DNA from 2 places in the Rhodoferax sp. GW822-FHT02A01 genome. Region 1 is predicted to be linked to the other one. Evidence: predicted binding sites of a transcription regulator. Region 1 holds the regulator's gene; the other holds the start of a gene.
What was found. The regulator sigma-54, encoded in region 1, starts transcription at its own class of promoters, with help from an activator protein. The targets are predictions, from matches to a motif close to TGGCANGNAANCTGCTTT.
Positions count from the first base shown of each region.

Region 1 (3,410 bases):
TGGCGTGAGCATCCAGGCAGTCCAGCCGGAGAAGTTTTTCTTCCAGTGGCTGGCCAATTGGGTGAAGAAGGCCACACCGTCTTCGGTCTCGGCCAGTTCGCGGGCGCCATAGCGGGCCTGCACGCCCTCACCGGCCACACCGCCAATGCCGATGCGCTCGCCGTAGGGTGGGTTCAGCAGCATGACGCCACCGCCTTCGATGGGTGGCATGCGCTGCAGGGCGTCACCACCACGGAACTCGATGACATCGGCCACGCCCGCGCGCTCCGCGTTGCGCTGCGCGAAGTCGACCATGCGGTGCGACACATCGCTGCCGTAGATCAGAGCTTTCTGGCCGGGCTCGGGCTTGACCACGGCGTCAGCCGCTTCCTGCTTCATGGCCTGCCAGACCTTGGGCTGGAAGGGCACAAACTTCTCGAAGGCAAAGCGGCGCAACGAGCCCGCCGCAATATTGCAGGCAATCTGCGCGGCTTCGATGGCAATGGTGCCGCTGCCGCAGCAGGGGTCGTACAAGGGCATCAGGTCGTCGTCACCATCGGCCCAGCCGCTGGCGGCGATCATGGCGGCTGCCAAGGTCTCTTTCAACGGCGCATCGCCCTTGTCCTCGCGCCAGCCCCGCTTGAACAATGGCTCACCGGACGTGTCAATGTAGAGCGAGCAGCTGTCAGTGGTGAGGTGGGCATAGATGCGCACATCGGGCCACTGTGTGTTGACATCAGGACGCACGCCCCCCGAAGTCTCGCGGAAGCGGTCGCAGACGGCATCCTTGACCTTGAGTGCTGCAAAGTTCAGCGACGTCAATGGGCTGTGCTGGGCGGTGACCTCGATCTTGATGGTCTCGCGCGGTGTGAACCAGCGCTCCCACGGCACCGCCATGGCGGCGCGGTACAGGTCCTGCTCGTTGCGGTATTCGGTGTACGACACCAGCACCAGCACACGCTGTGCCAGGCGGCAGTACAGGTTCAGGCGCATGGCGTCCGTGAACGATGTGCGCACGGCCACACCGCCACGCTGCTTGGTGATGCAACCGGGCGGCAGGCCGGTGATGCGCAGGATTTCGGGCGCGAGGTAATCCTCCACACCGGCGGCGCAGGGAAGAAAGAGTTGCAGTTGGTTCATAGCGCCTTGCGCAGGGATGCGGGGGCGATCTTCAGCCCCTCGCGGTATTTGGCCACAGTGCGCCGGGCACATTCAATACCCTGCTCCTTGAGCATCTCGGATATCTGGTTGTCTGACAGCGGCTTCTTGGCACTTTCGGCGCTGATGAACTGCTTGATGAGTGCACGCACCGCGGTGCTGGACGCATTGCCGCCGGACTCAGTGCCCAGGCCGGAGCCGAAGAAGTACTTCAGCTCAAAGGTGCCAAAAGGCGTTGCCATGTACTTGGCGGTGGTCACGCGGCTGATGGTGGACTCGTGCAAGCCCAGTTCGTCGGCGATCTCACGCAGCACCAGCGGGCGCATGGCCAATTCGCCATGGGTGAAGAAGCTCTTCTGCCGCTCCACAATCGCCGTGCTCACGCGCAGGATGGTGTCAAAGCGCTGCTGGATGTTCTTGATGAACCAACGCGCCTCCTGCAGCCGTTGCTGCAGCGCGGCGTGGCTGGCGCTGTCCTTGCCACCGCGGTGGTTGCGCAGCACATTGGCGTAGATGTCATGCACCTTGAGGCGCGGCATCACATCGGGATTGAGCATGACGCGGAACTTGGGTGCAGCCGCCTTGTTGGCGTTGGTCACCGGCACCACCAGCACGTCGGGCACCACGATGTTGCGCTCCACGTCGATAAAGCGCCGCCCCGGCTTGGGTTCCAGCCGCGCAATCTGCGCTATGGCCTCGCGCACCAGGGCATCGCTGCCCACGCCCAATTGCACCAGCCGCTTGATGTCACGGCGCGCCAGCAATTCCATGGGCTGCTGGCAAATGCGCAGGGCCACTTCCAGTTGCTCGCGCTCTTCGTCTTCCAGGTCCGGATTGCGCAGCAGAGCTTTCAATTGCAGACTGAGGCACTCGCTCAAATTGCGGGCACCGACGCCAACCGGCTCCAGGCTTTGCAGCAGTCCCAGGGCTACCGAGAAATGGTGCACCAGGTCGTACAACTGCTCTTCATCCTGCGGGTTCAAGGTGCGGGCCAGGTCCTCGAGCGGCTCTTCCAGATAGCCGTCATCGTTGAGCGACTCGATCAGGAAACGCAGCGCGGCAGCGTCTTCGGCGCTCAGGCGCAAACCCAGTGTCTGCCGATGCAGGAAGGCCTGCAAGCTCTCCTGCGTGCGGGCCAGCTCGGTGGCGTCCTTGTCTTCGTCGCCAGTGAGGTTATTGGTACTGGCCTTGGCCTCGACGCCCCACTCGCCGTCGTCCGGGGTCATTTCGGTGGTGCCGTCGCCTTCCCAGTCGATGCCTTCGTCCCCGCTCAGGGGACTGTTGTCTTCATCACTGCTGGTGGAGGCCACGGTGCTGCTGCCCAGGTCGGGCATGGTGGCGGAAAACTCCACATCCTTGTCGCCTTCACTGACCGGCGTATCCGCCTGTGCGATGCCGAACTCTTCCCGCTCGGCATGGTCCTCACCCAGTTCCAGAAAAGGGTTCTCGTCCAGCATCTGCTCCACTTCCTGGCTCAGTTCGAGCGTGGAGAGCTGCAGAAGACGGATCGACTGCTGCAACTGGGGCGTGAGCGCCAGATGCTGGGAGACGCGTAATGAGAGACCTTGCTTCATTACATCTTGAAGTTTTCACCCAGGTACACGCGGCGTACCTCGGGGTTGTCAACAATTTCCGAAGGCGTGCCTTCGGCCAGCACGCGGCCATCACTGATGATGTAGGCGTGGTCGCAAATGCCCAGGGTCTCGCGCACATTGTGGTCGGTGATGAGCACCCCGATGCCGCGCGCCTTGAGGAAGTTGATGATGCGCTGGATCTCGATCACCGCAATCGGGTCGATGCCGGCAAACGGCTCGTCCAGCAGGATGAAACGCGGCCCGGTAGCCAAAGCGCGGGCAATCTCCACGCGCCGCCGCTCACCGCCCGACAAGGCCAGCGCCGGAGACTCGCGCAAGTGCTCGACCCGCAATTCCTGCAGCAGATTGGTCAGCCGCTTCTCGATCTCCGCGCTGCGCAATGGAGTGCCGTCTTCGTCGCGCTGCAGTTCCAGCACGGCGCGCACGTTGTCTTCCACATTGAGCTTGCGAAAAATCGAGGCTTCCTGCGGCAGGTAGCCCAGCCCCAGACGCGCGCGCCGGTGTATGGGCATGGACTCGATCGAATTGCCGTCGATGGAGATGTCTCCTCCACTGGCCCGTAGCAGTCCCACGATGATGTAAAACGAGGTGGTCTTGCCAGCGCCGTTGGGACCCAGCAGGCCCACCACTTCGCCCGTACGCACGGTCAGAGACACGTCCTTGACCACCTGGCGCTTG
Region 1 covers NZ_CP152376.1:582,846-586,255, forward strand. Annotated here, with positions in the region: gene AAGF34_RS02695 (class I SAM-dependent RNA methyltransferase) at 1-1,119, opposite strand, end outside; gene rpoN (RNA polymerase factor sigma-54) at 1,116-2,711, opposite strand; gene lptB (LPS export ABC transporter ATP-binding protein) at 2,711-3,410, opposite strand, start outside.

Region 2 (3,410 bases), 350 kb from region 1:
TCATCGCGGTGTTGGTGGACGAGTCCGTGCGAGTTCCTACAGAGTACGTGCGTGATGGCGAAATTGTCCTGAACATCAGCTTTGATGCCACCAGTGCCTTGAAGTTGGGCAATGACTACATTGAGTTCAAGGGCCGCTTTGGTGGTGTGGCGCGCGACATTCTGGTGCCGGTGGATCATGTGCTGGCCATCTATGCGCGAGAGAATGGGCAGGGCATGGCGTTCCCATTGCTGGCAAGCACCTCGGCTACTGAATCCGGGACTTTGTCCGAGGCCCCGGTGGCAGTAGAAAAAGCGTCTGATACCAGCCAGTCCGACACGCCACCACCTGAGGCTCCACGCCCAGGTGGGAGTGGCAGGCCGTCACTCACGCGTGTGAAGTAAATTCATGTAGTGCATCGGCATTTCGCCGCTGCACGCTAGGGTAGAATACATCCCGTGCCGCTTTAGCTCAGTTGGTAGAGCAACCGCCTTGTAAGCGGTAGGTCGTCAGTTCGAATCCGACAAGCGGCACCAAGAGTTACTCCAGTAGCGCCCCAATAAAAAACCCACTTCCGTAATCGGACAGTGGGTTTTATTTTGCATGGTGCTGGGCACCCGGAGGTGCTGGCGGGGCTAGGCCCACAACCGGCTGATCAACGCTTTGAAAAACGGCGACGCGAGGCAATCAGGCCCAACAGACCGGCTCCCAACAGGGCCACTGAACCAGGCTCAGGAGTCTTGTTGGGGTTGCACTGGGATCCGCTCACCGTGCCGGCACAAGTATTTCCGGCTACCGACAGGAGCTTGAACGCGTCATTGCCCTGGTCCAGGGTTTGACCATTGGTGCTTGTTGGGCCATAGGAGGTACTGTAAGCGCTGATTAGCCAGTAGCTTGAGTAGGTGGAGGTGTTGCTGCTGGTTGCGGTATTGCCAGCCTGGGCGCCCACGTTACTGAAATTGCCAATCAGGCTCCAGCCAGAGGACAGCAATCCACTCAAGCTGGCGCCAGCCATGGTGGGAGGAGTTGTGCTGCCGGTCCATGCCAGGATGGACAAATCGGAATCGTTATAGGGTGAGGTGCCATTGTCAGTACCGTTCCATCCAATACTCACACTGGACAAGTTCACTGGACCATTGGTGAAGCTCAATAGCATGGCATCGATGCCATTGATGTTGTCCGTTGCATGGGGGCCAGTAGCGGATGCAGACTCATTGCTGGCAACCACGCCCAAGCCGTAGGAACTGCCATAGTTGTATACCGTTGCCGCAGCAAAGGAGCTGCCAGCCGTCGGGTTGGTAATGGTGCCCGAGCCTGTGGACCAGCCACTCAGCGACACAGCGGGGCTTCCGCTGCAGGCTTGGCTTGCAGCGCTCGATGTGCAATCAGCGACCAGATTTTGAGACCACGTTGAACTCGCCCATGCGGATGCGCCGCAGGTGCCGATCGCGATCGCAATTGCCAAGTAGATATTTCGCTTCATCATGTTCTCCGTGCAACTCAGGTCAGGCGTCAAATAGATTAACCTGCCACCCTATTCATGCAATTACAGCAATATTCGAGCCAACAATTAAAATCATTTAAAATCAATAAGTTACGATTTGTCAAAGTGGAATCTTTGATGAAATGTAAAAACCACCGACATCACTTTGTCGAAATTATCAATTCAATGATTTGAGCAGCGTCTTCGCCTGGTCCGCTCCGTCAAACGAACTACCCGACCTGAGTGCCGATTCCAGCTCCGCCTTTGCCTCCGCTTTGCGTCCAGCTTGCGCCAATGCTGCCGCCAAATGGTAAGCGATTTCCGGATTTCCGGGTTGCCTCAAGCGCGCATCGCGGAGGAGCTGCAAAGCCCTGTCCGGCTGGCCATTCTTGAACAAGATCCAACCCAGGGTATCTATCGTTCCAGCATTACCAGGATTTTTCGCCACAGCCTGTTCCGCGATCTTGATGGCTCCAGAGTCATTGAGCAACAAGAGAATATTGGCCAGATTGTTAAGTGCCTCTGCGTCGTCTGGATCCAATTTCAATACCCTTTCGTAGGCCAGACGGGCCTGCGGCAGGTTACCGGATCGGGCGTAACCATCGGCCAGTGCCTTCTGGGAAATGATGTCCTTGGGGTGTGTCTTGGTCCATTGCTCCGCCAGTTGGGCTGCTGCCTTGCCGCCATCCTGATCCCCCATGGCGCGCGACAGTCGCAGCAAGGTTTCTGTGGAGGGTTCAAGTTGGTGGGCCTTGCGGTAGTTGTCCAGTGCAGCCGCTTTTTGCCCGCGCGCCATCGATATGTCGCCCAGCAGGCTGTAGCCAACGGCTCGTTTGGGCTGGGATGCAATGATTTCGCGGGCGCGCTTCTCCGCCTTGGCCTGGTCTCCTTGGCGCAAATCGACTTCTGCCATAAGCGCTTGGGCGGGCAAAAAATCCGCCTGACCGGAAAGCGCCTTATCCAAACTGTAAGAGGCTCCTGGAAGGTTGTTGGCGGCGAGCTGAAGCATGGCTATTTGGACTTGCTTCGCCGGATCGTAATCCGCCAATTTGGTGGCTGTCATGAGCAGGTTCTTGGCTGCGGCGATATCACCGACTGCCAATTGGGCCTTTGCGTAAGCCATCAGAACGGAGAGTTCTTCGGGACCCTTTGCAGATGCACTCTTCGCAGCATCCAGGGCGGCTGAGGCATTGGCATTGCGTAAATGAAAGTCAGAAAGTGCCAGGTTCCAACGCTGTTCCTTGGGCCCCGATACATCGACCGCCTTCTCCAGCCAGCGTTGTGCTTCGGGAAGCTTTCCTGTGCGTTCCGAAATAATCGCCATCTCTGCCATGGCTTCGGCATTGCGCGGGTCCACTTTCAGAACGTCATTGAGCCGCTTTGTAGCCGCATCGTAGGCTTTGGTCGCAATGTCAAGACGTGCCAGATTCAGGCTTGGGGGAATATAGGTGCTGACAAGCTTCAGCGATTGCTCGAAGGCAGTACGGGCAGCCGGATAGTTTCTGGACTGCCCGCGGGCCATGCCCAGCAAATTGAAGAATTCCGCGTTGGTGGGCTGTTGCTTGACAAGATCTTCGGCAACGGCAATCGCTTTGGCGGTCTGGCCCGCCTTCAAGTACATGTTAAGCAATGCGGTAGCCGCTCCGGTTTGTTTGGGGTTCTTCTTGTAGGCTGATTCAAGTTCACTGATGCCACTGCCGGATTGGCCACTGCGGATCAGACTCATGCCCAGCACCGTGCGCAGTCCCGGTGCGTCTTGCGTCTGCAAAGCCTTTTTCATGAGCGTAGTGGCGCGCGCGTTTTGTCCCTTCACCATCAACGCAGAACCCAGCATGGTCATGGCTTGGCTGTCGGTGGGTTGCGCCTTCAAATAGGTTTCCAACACCTCAATGGCACGATCGATATTGGGCTCGGACAAATAGATCTGCGCCAAGATCTTGGTCGCTGC
Region 2 covers NZ_CP152376.1:228,814-232,223, reverse strand. Annotated here, with positions in the region: gene AAGF34_RS00995 (ClpXP protease specificity-enhancing factor) at 1-383, shown strand, start outside; tRNA gene AAGF34_RS00990 (tRNA-Thr) at 440-515, shown strand; gene xdp1 (exosortase-dependent surface protein XDP1) at 635-1,462, opposite strand; gene prsT (XrtA/PEP-CTERM system TPR-repeat protein PrsT) at 1,641-3,410, opposite strand, start outside.
Region 2: a site for sigma-54 is predicted at 1,528-1,545, ahead of xdp1 (exosortase-dependent surface protein XDP1). Genes of this name have one in related genera too.